One region of the Halobacillus ihumii genome, then DNA from elsewhere that is predicted to be linked to it. Evidence: riboswitches for the same ligand, from Rfam matches in the RefSeq annotation. Region 1 holds a riboswitch; each other region holds the start of a gene.
What was found. A riboswitch is a leader RNA that binds a small molecule or an ion and turns the genes downstream of it on or off. The one in region 1 is predicted to bind thiamine pyrophosphate.
Positions count from the first base shown of each region.

Region 1 (4,105 bases):
TCAATCGGTTCTTTCTTCCTCGATGAATAGTCGAAACTATTATATTCAGAAAGAGGTCACTCATGCTGGCGATGTCTTAAATCGCCGGACCATGACGACGTTCGAGGATGGAGAAGTCATTGTATACTTAGAGGCAGATGACCACCCTTATATGGAAACGAGTAACCAATTTCTCGACCTTATCGAACGCAGATTAAATGAGTTGCTTGCTGGCATTAATATTTCCTGGGGAATATCTTTTCCTAAGGATGGGGTCTTCGTATTTCATCAAGGATATGATCAAGCCGTGACCGCTTTAAATATTGGCAAGCAGCAGCATGAGGATGGAAATCGAACTTTTTTTAGTGATACTCGTATGAACAGGCTGCTTATGGCACTATCCCATGAAAAAGAAATTGAAAATATTGTAAAAGATACATTGGAACCGCTGATTATGTATGATCAGAAACGTCAGGCGGATCTTATTCATACGTTTATCGTTTACAATAAATACAATAGTAATGTCAGTCAAACCGCGAGAGCGCTGATGTTACACCGTCAATCATTACTCCATAGATTGCGCAATATTGAACATTTAACGGGCTTGTCGCTGTTAAATGCTGACGATATGTTTTTATTGGAACTTAGTGTAAGGTTATGGAAGCTGAAGAAGGTAGAAGAAGAATAGGCAGTCCGCTTTATAATTGATTCGTGATGACAATCCAAATCTTCTCTGTTATGATGAAAGCAGCCAAGCGAATAGTATTACACAATAACTACTAGGGGGGCCCTGATACGGGCTGAGAGAAAAGCAAAACAGCTTTTCGACTCTTATGAACCTGATCTGGTTAAGACCAGCGGAGGGAAGTAGTCAGAAGAAATGTCTTATGACTTTATCCATTCGAAGCCAGGTCCTCCCTCAGGATCTGGTTTTTTTCATGTTCACTCCCTTTTTATGAGAGGAGGAGAAATATGAATCGAACTCGCTTATTAACGACCATGGCTGTATTTGTAGCAATCGGAACGCTTGGTTCGCAAATGCTCTGGTTTCCTGCTGGAATAGCTAAGGCTTATCCTGTTCAACACGCAGTTAATGTTATGGCCGCTGTCACGCTTGGACCCATTCCGGCGGTTGCGATTGCCTTTATGATCGGCCTGCTGCGTAACTTGCTTGGGCTTGGAACATTGCTTGCGTTTCCAGGAGGCATGATTGGGGCTTTACTGGCGGGTTACTTTTACAAATGGTCTAGAAAAACATGGACTGCTGCAGCAGGTGAAATGATTGGCACTGGGTTAATCGGTGCCATGCTCTCCGTGCCCTTTGCCAACATTTTAATGGGGAGTTCAGCGGGAGCATTAGCCTTCTTGCCGTCCTTTCTTATCAGCAGTACAACTGGTGCATTGATTGGCTGGTTTGTAGTTTCAAAAATGCGACAAACTCATGCATTACCTCAAACAAATCTATAATCTTCGGAATCTACTAGGGGTGCGAGCACGCTGAGATAAGGATTTTCCTTAATCCCTTTGGACCTGATCTGGGTAATACCAGCGTAAAGGAAAGTAGCCTCATCTCAAATCACCTTTCAGTGGCTTCCTATAAACTAAGGAGGCAACATTTTATGACATTTACCGAAACATTAAGAAAAGAAAATAATGAATTGTTTGAAGCAATTTTTAACCATCCATTTGTCGATGGAATTGGCAAGGGTGAAGTACCGCACGAAGCATTAGCCCATTACATTAAGGCCGATTATGAGTACTTGAACGCCTTTATGCATGTTTACGGTGTTGCCATATCAAAATCTACAGAACGACGTGACATGGGCTATTTTAGTGAACAAGTCGGATTTGTTCTAAATAGTGAAACCCATCCTCATCACAATTTCTGTGATGTCATCGGTGCAGGTTATGACGAATTGCAAGGCTACCCGCTTCCGCCAACAGCCGATCATTATGTCAAACACATGATGTATCACGCTCAAATGGGAGGGCTCGGAGAAATTCTCGCTGCCCTGCTTCCTTGCCCATGGACTTATCTCGAAATCGGCAACCATTTGGTGAAAAAATATCAGCCATCACCGAATCATACGTTCTACCCGTGGATAGATTTCTACGCGAATGAGGAATTTGATACGCTATCCATGGCCATGCGTGAACGCCTTAATGAGCTGGCCGAAGAGGCTTCAGAGAGTGAATTGAAACGGATGAAGGAGGCCTTTCGCAAGAGCTGTCAGCTGGAGTTGAATTTCTGGGAAATGGCTTTAACTTGTGAGGAATGGCCGACTGGAGAGGCGGTGACGTCTAAATGAAACAAGCGGCTTGCGCATTAAAGATTGGCGGGACTGATCCGAGCGGGGGGGCGGGCATTCAAGCTGATTTAAAAACATTTCAAGAGTTAAAGACTTATGGCATGAGCGTCATTACTTCGGTAGTCGCTCAAAATACAACAGGGGTTAAGGATATACACGACTTGTCTGTTGATATGCTAAGGAAACAATTAGAAGCCGTTTCTTCAGATATGCCTATTCATGCGTTTAAAACAGGGATGATCGCAAGTAAAGACATGATGAAAGCCATCGCAGAATGGCTGCCAGAAATAGCAGCTCCATATGTTATGGATCCTGTAATGGTAGCACAAAGCGGCGATCCCTTGATCAAAGAAGAATCGCGTTTGTGGCTTCGTGATAATTTACTGCCGTACACATCGCTCGTCACACCGAACATACCTGAAGCAGAGGATATTACAGGTGGGTCAATTGAGGTCATTGATGATATGAAAGAAGCGGCCGCACAGATTGTGACTAAATTTGGAGCAGGTGCGGCTTTGGTAAAAGGCGGCCATATGAAAGGTCAGGCCATAGATGTTCTATTTGATGGCTCGGAAATTCATACTTTTTCAAGTGAACGAATTGATACAAAAAATACTCATGGAACAGGATGTACGTATTCTGCTGCCATCACTGCTCATTTAAGTCATGGCTCATCGCTTGTCGAGGCTGTTGAACAGGGTAAGTACTTTGTTACGGAAGCGATCCGTCATTCGTTTGAACTTGGGCAGGGAAGCGGTCCAACCAACCACTTCGCAACACGGGAGGAGGTTTTTAACAAATGGCTGTAAATGTGATTTCAAACGTTCGTATGAAGCAGCCGCTGATTCATAATTTAACGAATCAAGTGGTCATGAACTTTAGTGCCAATGGTTTACTAGCCTTTGGCGGGTCGCCCATCATGGCGATGGCAAAGGAGGACGCAGCTGATATAGCAAACTTATCCGATGGTGTGTTAATCAATATGGGAACGTTGACAGAGCCTCAGATCCAAGCCATGATACTAGCTGGAAAAGCTGCAAATGAGAAGGGGATCCCAGTAGTGATTGATCCTGTAGGTGTAGCAGCCACTCCCTTTCGTACGCAAGCCTTTAATCGGATCATAGCAGAGGTTGAGCCTGCTGCTATTAAAGGAAACGCAGGCGAGCTCGCTCACATCGTCGGCATTTCTTTAGAAACAAAAGGGGTAGATTCAGTTGATTCAGGAAATCCTGAAGAGATTGCTGTCAAAGTCGCAAATGAATTTAAGTCGTTAGCTATAGTCACGGGTGAAGTTGATGTGATCTCAGATGGGGAAGAGACAATATCCAATGAAACAGGACATTCGTTATTATCTAAGGTAACAGGGGCGGGATGTTTGCTGGGCTCGATCGTAACGGCTTGTCTGTCAACTAATGGTACTCCCCTGCAACAGGCTTATACCACCGTTAAATTTTATGGGCTAGCTGCAGAATGGGCTGCTTCAAAGTCGAGCGTTGTAGGCCCTGGGACTTTTGCTGCCCACTTTATTGATGCGCTGGCTTTGGAATTATCACAACTTGAGGGTGTTTCTTCATGAACCTTCGGAAGAGATTAAGGAAATATCTCATTATGGGCAGTCAGAATTGCCAACGCGACCCAGTGAAGGTTTTAGAAGAGGCCATCGCAGGCGGTATTACAGCTTTCCAATTTCGTGAAAAAGGACCAGGATCGCTTAAGGGTGAGAAGAAACTGGCTCTCGGCCTGAAACTGCGCCAGCTTTGCCGGAAGCATGATGTGTTGTTTATAGTAAATGACGACAGCGTTTTGGTGGAACCTTT
Region 1 covers NZ_CACVAO010000001.1:1,824,297-1,828,401, reverse strand. Annotated here, with positions in the region: gene G6R08_RS09170 (PucR family transcriptional regulator) at 1-667, shown strand, start outside; TPP riboswitch at 751-862, shown strand; gene thiW (energy coupling factor transporter S component ThiW) at 952-1,446, shown strand; TPP riboswitch at 1,452-1,555, shown strand; gene tenA (thiaminase II) at 1,599-2,288, shown strand; gene thiD (bifunctional hydroxymethylpyrimidine kinase/phosphomethylpyrimidine kinase) at 2,285-3,097, shown strand; gene thiM (hydroxyethylthiazole kinase) at 3,088-3,864, shown strand; gene thiE (thiamine phosphate synthase) at 3,861-4,105, shown strand, end outside.

Region 2 (4,105 bases), 570 kb from region 1:
GGTGTTATTACAAGGACGGAATCAAGTACATTAGCACCAAGGCGCTTCCAAAATCCTACTGATCGATCCATAAAATCTTCCTTTCTAGTAACATAAGACTATTGTACGGTTTCGCGTGATTGTAATGCAATATAGACAGTTTCATAACTCGTATAAAAAGGTACTGAAAGACATAGCTGAAAAGGAGGCGGAATTTGTGACTGCTATTTTTTCAAGTGAAGCTCTTAAGAAAGGACACATACTAATTACTGGTGCTACAGGAGGAATTGGGCGCGCCACAGCCAAAGCTGCTGTTCAAGCTGGGGCCTATGTGACGATTACTGGCAGGAGAGAGAAGAATTTAAACGAGCTTAAGGACGAATGTGAACAGTTAAACGAGTCTGTACATGTATATGTGCATCCTGCTGAACTTAATGATGAGAAAAATCGAAATCACTTAGTTGAACAGGCAGTGAAGGAGAACGGGCCGATTACTGGACTCGTTAATTCTGCAGGCGTTGTCGGAGGTGGTACTCTCGACACTTTAACAGAACAGGCTCTTCGTCGGGTGATGGAGTTAAATTACTTTTCTACTGTACTTTTTACACAGCTTGTCTATGAAAAAATGAAGCCTCAAAAGGCAGGGGCCATTGTCAATTTATCTTCTTTATCAGGAATCCGTGGTACGCATGCAAACACAGCCTATAGTGCCTCGAAGTTTGCGATAACAGGATTCACTCAATCCTTCGCTGTAGAAGCGATAGACCACAACATTCGGGTAAACGCTGTTTGTCCGGGGTATGTCGATACCGATATGGGCAGGGACTCAATTGCCACAAAAGGCGAGCGGAATAATCGAAGTTTTGAGGAGCAGTTAAAGGTGGCGGAAGACGGGATTCCTTCCGGGAGGATATCTACGGCTGAAGAAGTGGCAAATGCGATTGTGTTTTTGTTGTCCGAGGCAGCTGGTAACATTATCGGTGAGTCTATGAAAATTTCCGGTGGCAGTGTGATGAGGTAAAAAAATCCAAGGAGGACTGTTCCCAAATTGGAATAGTTTTGCTATCCTTTAAGTACGAGTTCAAATAATTCTCAACAAATTGAATAGGAAAAGCTAGGGGTGCCAGGCATGTGGCTGAGAGGAATAATTCCGACCCTTTGAACCTGATTTTGGTTAGAACCAGCGTAGGGAAGCTTTCGAGGAAACTGCATGTATCGTGTATTGCATAAAGTAATTCGAAGCTCACCCTAGTGCCGGGTGAGCTTTTTTTATTGTCTAGCTGTCCATTGGGGGCTTTTGAAAAATTAACGAGGAGGAGATGTCATGAAGGATCCGTTAATCATCGCAGGGGAAGAAATCGAAAGTCGTTTATTTACAGGAACAGGGAAGTTTGCGGACCACAGTGAGATGCGGAAGGCGATTGAACAGTCTTATTCACAAGTGGTGACAGTCGCCATACGAAGAGTGGATTTAAGCGGTTCCGGCAAACATATCGTCAGCGATATCCCTGATGAAGCGACCTTAATGCCGAACACTTCAGGAGCAAGGACAGCTGAAGAAGCAGTTCGGATTGCCCGGCTTGGAAAGGCTAGCGGAATGGGCAATTGGGTCAAAATCGAGGTGATTTCTGATCAAAAATACCTGCTTCCCGATAATGAGGAAACGATTAAAGCAACGGAAATGCTGGTGGACGAAGGGTTTGTTGTCCTGCCTTATATGAGTCCTGATTTAATGGCGGCAAAGCGCATGGAAGCGGCCGGAGCAGCAGCCATCATGCCGCTGGGTTCTCCAATTGGTTCCAATAGAGGAATCCGCATGAAGGAAATGATTCGGATAATGATTGATGAAATTCATGTGCCCATTGTAGTGGATGCAGGGATTGGGAAGCCGTCTGAAGCCGCGGAAGCGATGGAAATGGGGGCAGATGCAGTCCTTGTGAATACAGCGGTAGCAACGGCGGCGGACCCCGTGGCTATGGCAAAGGCTTTTGATATGGCAGTTAGAGCCGGGAGATTGGCTTATACGACAGGCCTTGGTCCATCATCGATTCAAGCGAATGCCTCCTCGCCGCTGACCGGATTTTTAACACCTACAGGAGGTGATCAATCATGAGTTTTTATAACGTATATGAAAAGCTGAAAGACCAGCCGATTCACACAAAGTTTGAAGAAGTCACTACGACTGACGTCGAAAAGGTTTTACAAAAAGACAGACTTACGGAGTTGGATTATTTCACTTTACTGTCTCCTGCTGCGGAAGGTTATTTAGAAGATATGGCTCAGAAAGCACATCAAGCCACATTGCAGCACTTCGGCTATACGATGCAGTTGTTTTTGCCGCTCTATGTGTCTGATTACTGTGTTAACACATGCAAATACTGCAGTTTCAGTGTCGATAACGTTTTTCCTAGAAGGCGTTTAACAATGGAAGAAGTAGAGGAAGAGGCACAAGCGATTGCAGCGATGGGGATCGAACAAATTATTATCCTTTCGGGAGAATCTCGTATTCATTCATCTGTTGATTACTTAACAAAAATTATGAAGGTGCTGAAGAAGTATTTTTCTTCAGTGGGGCTTGAGGTTCAGCCGATGGATCGAGACGATTATGAAAAATTGACAGCGAGCGGAATTGATACGCTGACGGTTTTTCAAGAAACCTACGATGAAACGATATATCGCAACCTGCATACAAAAGGCCCGAAGCGATTTTACAAGTATCGATTGGATACACCTGAGAGAGGATGTCAGGCTGGGATGAGGTCTGTCACGATCGGAGCTCTGCTTGGTCTTGATGATTGGCGTAAAGAAAGTTATATCGCCGGATTGCATGGGCATTATCTTCAAAATAAATACTTAGAGACAGAAATTGGCATGTCATTTCCGCGGGTTCAGCCGAATGCAGGCAGTTTTCAACCAGAGGTTCATGTGACGGATCAAAATATGGTCCAAGCTATGCTCGCGTTCAGATTATTTTTACCAACGGCAGGTATTGTCCTATCAACGCGTGAAACTCCTCAATTACGCAATGCACTTATTCCACTAGGGGTGACAAAAATGTCAGCTTCCTCCTCGACTGAGGTTGGCGGTTATGCTCAAACAGAGGACACTCAAAGTCAGTTTGAGATTTCCGATGAACGTTCTGTAGAGGAGATTCGTAAACTGCTTCAAACCAAAGGATATCAACCCGTTATGAAAGATTGGCAAATCGTGTAGAGATGGAATTTCATGTGATCTCTAATGGTATTTGGCCAGTTAAGAAGTTTGCCGACAGCATCGAACCCCTTCAAGGTGAAGATGTATTTGTTCATTTCAGGGAAAAGCAAAAGCCTGCAGATGTTGTGGCGGAAGGAATAAACGATTTGCAGAAACGAGGGTTTGCATCCGGGAAAATTGTGGTGAATGACCAAGTGGATATGGCCCGTAGTTTAGGGACAGGTGGCGTCCAGCTCTCCGGACAAGGGGTGCGGGTATATGAGGTCCGGCAGAGCTTCCCTGACTTGCGAATTGGAAAGTCTGTACATTCAATAGAAGAGGCTGTGCAAGCTGAATTTGAGGGAGCTGACTATGTGATGTTCGGTCACATTTTTCCAACGTTATCAAAAAGGGGCAAAAAGCCACAGGGGTTACAAGCGTTACATGAACTGACAAGTGCTGTGAAGGTGCCCGTCATCGCCATTGGTGGAATCAAACCGAGGCATATGTCAGAGTTAAAAAGGGCAGGAGTTGCAGGAGCGGCGGTTATTTCAGGTTTGCTTGAAGCGGATGATGTACAAGGAATACTTGAAGAATATAAGAAAGGATGGGTCAAATGACTATACGTGTTAACGGTGAATCATTAGAGTGCCCGGAAAGAGTTGTAACGGTGACTGACCTTCTCGACTTTTACAAATTAGATGGGCGAATGGTTGTTGTTGAATATAATCAAACGATCATTCAACGCGATTACTATCCGATCGTTCACTTGAAAAACGACGACCAAATTGAACTGGTTCATTTTGTTGGGGGAGGATAAGGTGTCTTGCAAATTATGGGCTTGCTGAATAAAGAAGAGACAAAAATCAAAAGCTAATACAAATCGTGCCACCAGAAAGGAGTCAAAGTCATGAAGAATAAAGATAAGAAAGTG
Region 2 covers NZ_CACVAO010000001.1:2,396,701-2,400,805, forward strand. Annotated here, with positions in the region: gene G6R08_RS11980 (RDD family protein) at 1-71, opposite strand, end outside; gene G6R08_RS11985 (SDR family NAD(P)-dependent oxidoreductase) at 197-1,000, shown strand; TPP riboswitch at 1,086-1,188, shown strand; gene G6R08_RS11990 (thiazole synthase) at 1,304-2,092, shown strand; gene thiH (2-iminoacetate synthase ThiH) at 2,089-3,192, shown strand; gene G6R08_RS12000 (thiamine phosphate synthase) at 3,207-3,791, shown strand; gene thiS (sulfur carrier protein ThiS) at 3,788-3,991, shown strand; gene G6R08_RS21965 (hypothetical protein) at 4,082-4,105, shown strand, end outside.
Region 2: linked by a shared signal. The riboswitch ahead of G6R08_RS11990 (thiazole synthase) and the one ahead of thiW (energy coupling factor transporter S component ThiW) in region 1 are both predicted to bind thiamine pyrophosphate.

Region 3 (4,105 bases), 1.8 Mb from region 1:
ACAGGAAAGGATGTTGGACTACTCTAACGAAGATTTTGAAAAGTTTGCCAAGAGTGTTTCTGAGTATCGAAAAACTTTTAAACCCTATTTAAGCGAAAATTTTTTTGAGAGTTTTGTAAACCTTGCTGGGCCATTGAGGTTCTTATCCATGGCACATCCTAATTATGAGTTGAAAGTTGATGATATAAAGATTGAAGAAAAAGAAAATTATTACGAGTTCACTGTGAAAGTGTCCTATACGAATAGTAAAAGTAATCAAAGTAAAACGAAGAAGGTTAAGGGTCACGCACAGACTAATGAAGAAGGTAAAGTCACAAGCATTAATTATATTAATGCTGAAGAGTTTCGCACCGCATTGGATTAAGGAAAGGAAAGTTAATATGAACGGGCGTAATAATGGAATAAAGGAGCAGCATGAATATATAAGTCGAAGTAGGCAATTAAAGGAACAAAGCGGTGGCTTGAATTCTTTATTAGGAGGCATCATATGAATTTGAAAAAACGGATTGTTTTAAGCCTTGCCTCTGCTGCTCTTATGGCTGTCTTCTCGTTATTACTAAGCACACTAATTAACGATGAGGGAATACAAGTTGATCATTTAATAGGGAGTAGTATAGCAGGGGTTATCATAGGTTTTTGGATCATACCAAGAACTTTGAAGAACTCCCAAGAAAATCATAATGATAGATCTCCCTGAAAAGTGGCGAGTGTTGAGGTAATCATATTTATTGATAAGCAAAGGATTTCTCGTCATAAACAATTCGGTGCCTTTTTACAAAATTGTTAACGTGAGGGTGAATTGTTTTGATTAGCCTCTTGGAAACCTTTAGGGGTATCTTAAAAGGGAGTCATAAGGGAGGAGTGCTCTTCCCAGGTCACAAAACCGGGTAGTAAAGTAAGTAGTTTTAAGAGGTGAGATAAATCAAATATAAGGTAAGACCGCAAAGGCTGTCACTTCTTACTATTTTCATTATCGTGATGTTATGGAATATATTGGAAGGTTGTTATGGAGGTTCTTTATTACTATTTTTATTAGTTTTACTATTAGCTGTAAGTATAGCTTCTATTCGGTTTGAATTTGAAATACAGCAAGACCATTTAGTATATCAAATAATGTTCCTCAAAAAAACTATCATGAAAAAGGAACTTTATCCCAGTCAAATAAATCAATTAAAATTTACACGAGTCGGCTGGTCTCATAAAGCTGCCTTTATAAAAGTAAATAAAGGAATCCACATTCCATTAGCTGTCCTCGAACCCCGCAAAGCGTATGACCATTTAATTGAGTTTGGTGAGGATAACGATATAACAATCTATAAAACGAAAGACTATGAAATTCTAGAAAGAATGAACTGATATTGTTATACAACTTTCGGTCAGAAGTTTCACTTAGAAGGATGCAGCTGAAAAACTCAGAAGCTGAACCAGGCTTCTGAGTTTATTACCAACTGGCTTTTTTGACACCAGGAAGCTGACCTTTATGGGCAAGTTCACGAAACTTAATTCTCGATAGTCCAAACTGTCTCATATACCCATGAGGTCTTCCTGTAACAGCACAGCGATTATGAAGGCGAGTGGGGGAAGAATCTCTTGGTAGTTTGCGCAATGCTTCGTAATCCCCTTCAGCTTTAAGCTGCTGCCGTACTTCTTTATACTTTTCATACGTCACTTGACGTTTGCGTTCTTTTTGTACCATAGCTTGTTTAGCCAATGACCATTCTCCTTTTTTTAAATAGTAATTATTACGATTTAAATTTTATGACTTTATTCTATTTTTGTCAAATAGAGGAGCTGTTTGCCTGGATTGTCATAGTCATTGATAGAATCTTGAGATTGCTTTATAATAGACTCATAGCAAAAAGAGCGAATGAATATAAGCCTTCAAGGGGAGCTTTATGCTGAGAGTGAACAGACTTGTTCAGACCCTTCGAACCTGTCAGTTAATACTGACGTAGGGATGGTGGCTTTTTTGATGGCGATGCAACGGGACTCCTCCATCAGGAAGCTTCCCTGTGGCATCGCTTTTTTGTGTGGAAAAAAGGAGGTAAAGTGATGCGAAGTAAACGTGTGTTGTTTCTAGTTGAGGTAGCGATATTCTCGGCATTGGCCATCTTACTTGATATTATTCCATTTCTTTCATTTAAACTTTGGGCCCAGGGAGGCTCAGTTTCGTTTGCGATGGTTCCCGTATTTATCATGGCGTTCAGATGGGGACTCGGCGGCGGCGTATTGACAGGGCTGCTGCTCGGTTTCTATCAAATTTTATTAGGGGCTTATATTTTGACACCGCTGCAAACGTTTCTTGATTATTTTGTAGCGTTTGGTGTGATTGGGCTTGCTGGACTATTTGCCAAGCCGGTATGGGAGGCAGCTCGCTCGAGAAAGATTAAGAAATTGGCAGTCTGGATTATATTAGGCGCTTTTATCGGCAGTTTGTTCCGCTTCTTCGGACACTTTGTAGCAGGGATTGTCTTTTATGGAGAGTTTGCCCCAGAAGGTCAGCCAGTTTGGTTGTACTCTTTAGTTTATAATGGTGGATATATGCTGCCAGCGTTTATCGTGAGTGCGATTGTATTATGTCTGCTGTTCTCACAGCGGCCGACTTTACTGCTCAATCGTTCGTAAACCAGGAACCTATTTTCACAGCTTCGCGCTATGAAAATAGGTTTTTTCTTTTCTCCAGTAAAAATAGAAAGGAAAATCGTTAAAAAAGGTCGAATAAATGTATAGTAGGAAGGGAGTAGAGGACGATGAACGAATCAAACATTATTGCAACGTATTCTATTGTAGGATTTGATCCAGAAACAGAAGAACTAGGGGTTGCCGTTCAATCGAAATTCTTAGGCGTCGGAGCTGTCGTCCCATGGGCAAAGGCCGGAGTTGGTGCGGTTGCCACACAAGCTTTTGCCAATCCTGCTTATGGTCCCGAGGGGTTGGAGCTGCTCAGCAAAGGATTGACCGCTCAGGAAACTGTCGACCAATTAATCGCTGGAGACGCAGGTGCACCAGACCGTCAACTTGGAATTGTAGATGCGAAAGGCAGAGCGGCCTCGTATACGGGGAATCGCTGTTATGACTGGGCTGGGGGAGTCACTGGTGAACATTATACTGCCCAAGGTAATATTTTAGTCAATGAAGCCACTGTCACTGAAATGGGGCGGGCTTTTGAAACGAGCACAGGTTCGTTAGCAGACCGTTTGTTAAAAGGGCTTGAAGCCGCTGAACAAGCTGGCGGTGATAGTAGAGGAAGACAGTCAGCCGCGATTTATGTCGTGAAGGAAAAGGGTGGTTACGGTGGACTAAGTGATGTCTTTGTCGATTTACGAGTCGATGATCACCCTGAACCAGTTCAGGAATTATCTCGTATTTACAAGCTTCAACAGCTTTATTTTGGGGAATCAAAACAGGAGAATATTAAGGCGCTTGAAGGGGAATTGAAAAATAAGGTCGTTCATCATTTGTATCGGACTGGGTTTTTATCGAACAACGATCCTGATTCAGATGATCTCCACCATTCGCTTACAACGTTTTTGCATAGGGAGAATTTTGAAGCCCGCGAGCAGGAACGTGGGTTCATAGATCTTGAAGTCTATCATTTTCTAGAACAAATGGTTGTATAAAAAGAAAGGGGAATAGAGATGTTTAAAAAATTAATGGCGCGTGCTGGAATTGGAGCTGCCAAAGTGGATACACAGCTCGAGAAATTGGAGTTTCAGCCTGGCGAAGCAGTTGATGGCAAAGTAGTCGTGCAAGGCGGAGAGGTAGACCAGGAGATTGACCAAATTACTGTATTTCTGATGACCGAAGCCCTCAGAGAAGCGGACGATAAGAAAATTAAAGAAACGGTCAAGCTCGATGAATATCGGATTTCAGAGGCATTCGTCATTCGTGCTAAAGAGACGAAAGAGATTCCATTTACGATTGAGATTCCGATCCATGCCCCAGCAACGCTGAACAGGCTTCCGCTGTGGTTTGAAACAGGCCTTGATATGCCAATGGCCCTTGATGCGGGAGATCGTGATTACATTAAAGTTTCTGTTCACCCGTACACAGAATCGATCCTGGAAGCGGCAGAAAGAGACCTTGGTTTTCGTTTGAAAAAAGT
Region 3 covers NZ_CACVAO010000001.1:3,628,989-3,633,093, forward strand. Annotated here, with positions in the region: gene G6R08_RS18135 (hypothetical protein) at 1-364, shown strand, start outside; gene G6R08_RS18140 (hypothetical protein) at 488-697, shown strand; gene G6R08_RS18145 (hypothetical protein) at 1,135-1,356, shown strand; gene rpsN (30S ribosomal protein S14) at 1,442-1,711, opposite strand; TPP riboswitch at 1,875-1,975, shown strand; gene thiT (energy-coupled thiamine transporter ThiT) at 2,053-2,625, shown strand; gene G6R08_RS18160 (DUF1028 domain-containing protein) at 2,751-3,620, shown strand; gene G6R08_RS18165 (sporulation protein) at 3,639-4,105, shown strand, end outside.
Region 3: linked by a shared signal. The riboswitch ahead of thiT (energy-coupled thiamine transporter ThiT) and the one ahead of thiW (energy coupling factor transporter S component ThiW) in region 1 are both predicted to bind thiamine pyrophosphate.

Region 4 (4,105 bases), 1.2 Mb from region 1:
GTCATGAGAATTCCCTCAATTCATTGTAGATTGTTTTTTTCCATTCTAAGAATTCTTGAGTGAGCATTAATGATTCTTCCCTTGGTCGTGTGAAAGGAATCGTAAACTCTCTTTGTACATGTGCAGGTTTACTTGATAATACGATTATTCGGTCTGATAAAAACAGAGCTTCCTCGATATTGTGGGTTACAAATAAAATCGAGCGTTTATAGTGTTCCCAAATTGACAGCAGCCATTTTTGCATTTCCAGTCTGGTAAATTCATCGAGAGCAGAAAAGGGTTCATCCAAACAAATGAGCGATTGTGGGCTGAGCAAACTTCTTATAAAAGAGGCGCGTTGTTTCATACCGCCTGACAGCTGGCTTGGATAGGCAGCTTCATATCCTCCAAGTCCGGCTTTATCCAACATCCCCCTGGCTGTTTCCTTGTCCCGCTTCCCTGCAACTTCAGCCCCTAACAGCACGTTATCAAGGATCGTACGCCACGGCAGAAGGGAGGGGCTTTGCGGCATATAGCTGATGGATCCTCTTCTTCCTGTAATTCGTTGTTCATCAAGATAAATATCACCTTTTTCGGGCGGATAGAGACCTCCAATTAAATGAAAGAGCGTACTTTTCCCACTTCCTGAAGGTCCAAGTATGGAAACAAATTCAGCATCATCAACGTGGAAAGAGAGGTTGTCAATAATGGGAGTGGAACCAAATGATTTGGATAATCGCTCAATCGATAACTTAGTCATGCTGTTGACCACCGCCTTTTGACTGCCACTTCGTAAGGGCTTTCTCTGCCTGTGAAATTACTCCAAAGAATAGCAAACTTAACATCATAATGAAGAAAATGGCTACAAATACACGGTCTGTACGAAAGGAAGAAGATGCCAATGTCATGTATACTCCGATTCCCTCATTCGCTCCCAGCCACTCGGAAATAACGGCTCCCATCACACTATAAGTTGCTGAAATTTTTAACCCGGAGAACATGGAAGGGATGGCATGAGGCCATTGTAATTTACGGAAAATCTGCCCGTTTGAGGCGCCAGCCATTTTCATGTAGTGGATGAGCTCCTGATTGGTTTGCCTTAGACCATCCATCGTTGCAATGGCAATAGGAAAAAAGCAAACGAGTACGATCACGATGACTTTCGGAAGCCAGCCAAATCCGAACCAAATAACGAGCAGCGGCGCGAGCACGATGATCGGAATGTTTTGCGACAAAATGATCAACGGATAAAAGGCTTTCCGTAAACTCGGAATCATGTGCAGGATGATGGCTACAAACATTCCGAAGCTTGATCCAATGACAAATCCCAGCAATGACAATTGAATTGTCGAAAACAGATGATGAGAGTACTGGGGCCAGCCTTTGATGACTTCCTGCCAAATCAAAGAGGGAGCAGGCAGCAGCCAGTCGGGCACCTCAAATAGGTGACTGCCCGCCTCCCATAGGATTAGCAAAAGGATGAGGACCAATCCTGGTCTCCATCCTTTATGAATCAGCTTGTTCATTAACGATACTTCTCCGTCAGAGAATCCATGGACGCTCCGTCTGGCTGGTAAAGCACTTTGATTTGAGAGATGACGTTATGGGCACCTTTCTCCACCATGGAGTTATTCATCTTTTCAATCAAAGGTAAAATTTCTGACAGGTTGCCTTCAATTGTTGTTTCGAGAGGGTGAACCTCATAGTTCAATCCGGATGCATCGATGATCGAAATAGCGTGATCAACATAGGGGATGACGTCTTCTCCGTCTTTCGTTTTCGGCAGGATCTGAATACTTACAAGTGAATTAGCCATGTTATTGGCCTCCCTTTTAAATTTATTTATTTTTTCGGTAAAAACTCATTGGTGAAAGCTTCTTTAGCCTTTAACTTCTTATCAAGTAAATCATGGTTGTACATCCATTCCGCATAGTTCTTCCAAACCTTTATATCCTGCTGCCCCCAGCGTTCTGCATCCGCCTGATATTTAGGAGACAACCATTCTTGGCTGGCACGAACGAGTTCGGGGTCGAGGTTAGGAACAGCTTCGATTAAAATGTCGGCTGCCTTGTCTGGGTGATCAATTGCAAACTGATATCCTTTTGATACAGCAGCCATAAAGGCTTCAACAGTCTCAGGATTTTCGTTCATCATCTTTTCACTCGTCGTTAATACGGGAGTATAGTAATCTAGTTTTTTAGAGTAATCTGTTAAGTACATCATGTTCAATTCTTGACCGCGAAGCTCAGCTTCAATACCTGTCCAGCCATAGTAAATCCAGGCGAAGTCCACGTCTCGTTTAACAGCTGTGAAGAAATCAGTATTCCCCATATTAATGATGTTCACTTTTTCAACGTCGGCATTATCCTTTTCCATTAATGAAGAGAGTACTGCCTTTTCAACGGGAGCGCCCCAGCCGCCGTATGTTTTCCCTTCGAAATCCTCAGGTGAGGTGATGCCTTTATTCTTAGGTGAAGCGAACCCTGAAGTGTTGTGCTGGATGATAGCTCCAATTGACACAACCGGGACGCCCTGAATGCGGGCTTCAGTTAACGTTTCCTGTGCACTAATCCCGAAGTCTGCTTTACCTGAGGCAACGAGCTGGTCTGCCCCAGCTTCTCCGGGCAGCATGATTTCAACATTTAAGCCTTGTTCTGCAAAGTATCCCTCAGCTTGAGCCACATAAAGTCCAGTATGGTTCGTGTTGGGCGTCCAATCTAGTACAAGTTTTACTTCCTGTTTTTCACCTGTGTTAGAGGCCGTGTTATTTTCTTCACCACTTGAACAAGCGGCTAATACAAGGAATGTACTAAAAAGTAATAAAAGCTTTTTCATTCGGTTTCCTCCTTAAAAAAAGATGGTATGTTAACACGAAATGTTATTGGAATCAGGGGTCTAAGAGCATCAAAAAAGCACCCTGGTACCATACCTAGGGTGCATATCTACTAATAAACGAAGGTTCGTTTCATATGTTTCCTACGCTGGTTTAAACCAGATCAGGTTCCAAGGGTCAGTATCTATTACGGATACAATCTCAACCAGCTGCACTGGTCCCCCTACATTCAATCTATTCATTTTTGTTAACACGTTGTCTTTTAAACTGTGCCATAGATGCAGGTAATTATCAAGGGGAAGTGAAGTTTATAGGACGAATAGAGAGTTTACTAAAATTCTTTTTCAAAAAAGTTTATCGAATTCTAATATCGTTTATATATAGTTGCAAGGAGGCGATAGAACATGAGTAAAGGAAAAGGATATTCAGATAAAGTTAAAGGAGCCGTCAGCAAGGCAAAAGGTGAAGTAAAGGATCAAGTTGGAAATGCTTCAGATAACAAGAGAATGCAAAATGAAGGGAAGAAGGATAAGTTGAAAGGAAACGCTCAGAACGCAACGGGTAATCGTAAGAAAAGCGAACGATAGCGTGTTTTATTGACCGGACCTTCCCAGCTTCGTCAATGATCCTGGCTTATGACTACGTTAGACTCTAATGTGAAATTCGTCACCAGGCATAATTATACTGCCTCTGTTTAAGTTATTTTTAAACCGGGTAACCACCTTTTCAAGGAGGCGATTAGATTGACTACACCAAAATTTAAAGTATTTCACGACGATGATCAGTTGAGCGCATCCATTGATAAACTTAGAAATAATGGAATCAGAGATGAAGACATCTTTATTCTGGATCATGATAATGATCATGACAGGCGAAATAGAAAAGAAACAGATGCCAATAAGATGGGTGTGAAAGTTACGGGTGTTGGGACAGCCCTTAAAAACGTGTTCCGGGGTAAAGGTGATAAATTAAGATCTAAGATGAAAGAAATTGGATTTGATGCTTCCAAGGCTGAACAATTGGAAGAGGAATTAGATAAAGGCAAAACATTATTAGTTGTGACAAATCAGGATGAAGTTGAGTTTTAAAAAACACCCCCCCTCTCAAACCGCTCGAGTAATCGGGCGGTTTTTTTTGTGGAAAAAGGTTTTCAGGAACAATTCGCAGCCAATCCGGCTGTCAAAGCAGTCAAATAATCAGAAATGTAACCCAATTGTTATGTTTGTATTATTACTAAATCCGAACCTTCAAATAAGCTGATTTTATAGCTTTTATCATATTACAACCATAAGG
Region 4 covers NZ_CACVAO010000001.1:3,049,042-3,053,146, forward strand. Annotated here, with positions in the region: gene G6R08_RS15080 (TatD family hydrolase) at 1-5, opposite strand, end outside; gene G6R08_RS15085 (ABC transporter ATP-binding protein) at 2-739, opposite strand; gene G6R08_RS15090 (ABC transporter permease) at 732-1,505, opposite strand; gene G6R08_RS15095 (thiamine-binding protein) at 1,505-1,795, opposite strand; gene G6R08_RS15100 (ABC transporter substrate-binding protein) at 1,822-2,814, opposite strand; TPP riboswitch at 2,936-3,047, opposite strand; gene G6R08_RS15105 (CsbD family protein) at 3,217-3,399, shown strand; gene G6R08_RS15110 (YflT domain-containing protein) at 3,556-3,900, shown strand.
Region 4: linked by a shared signal. The riboswitch ahead of G6R08_RS15100 (ABC transporter substrate-binding protein) and the one ahead of thiW (energy coupling factor transporter S component ThiW) in region 1 are both predicted to bind thiamine pyrophosphate.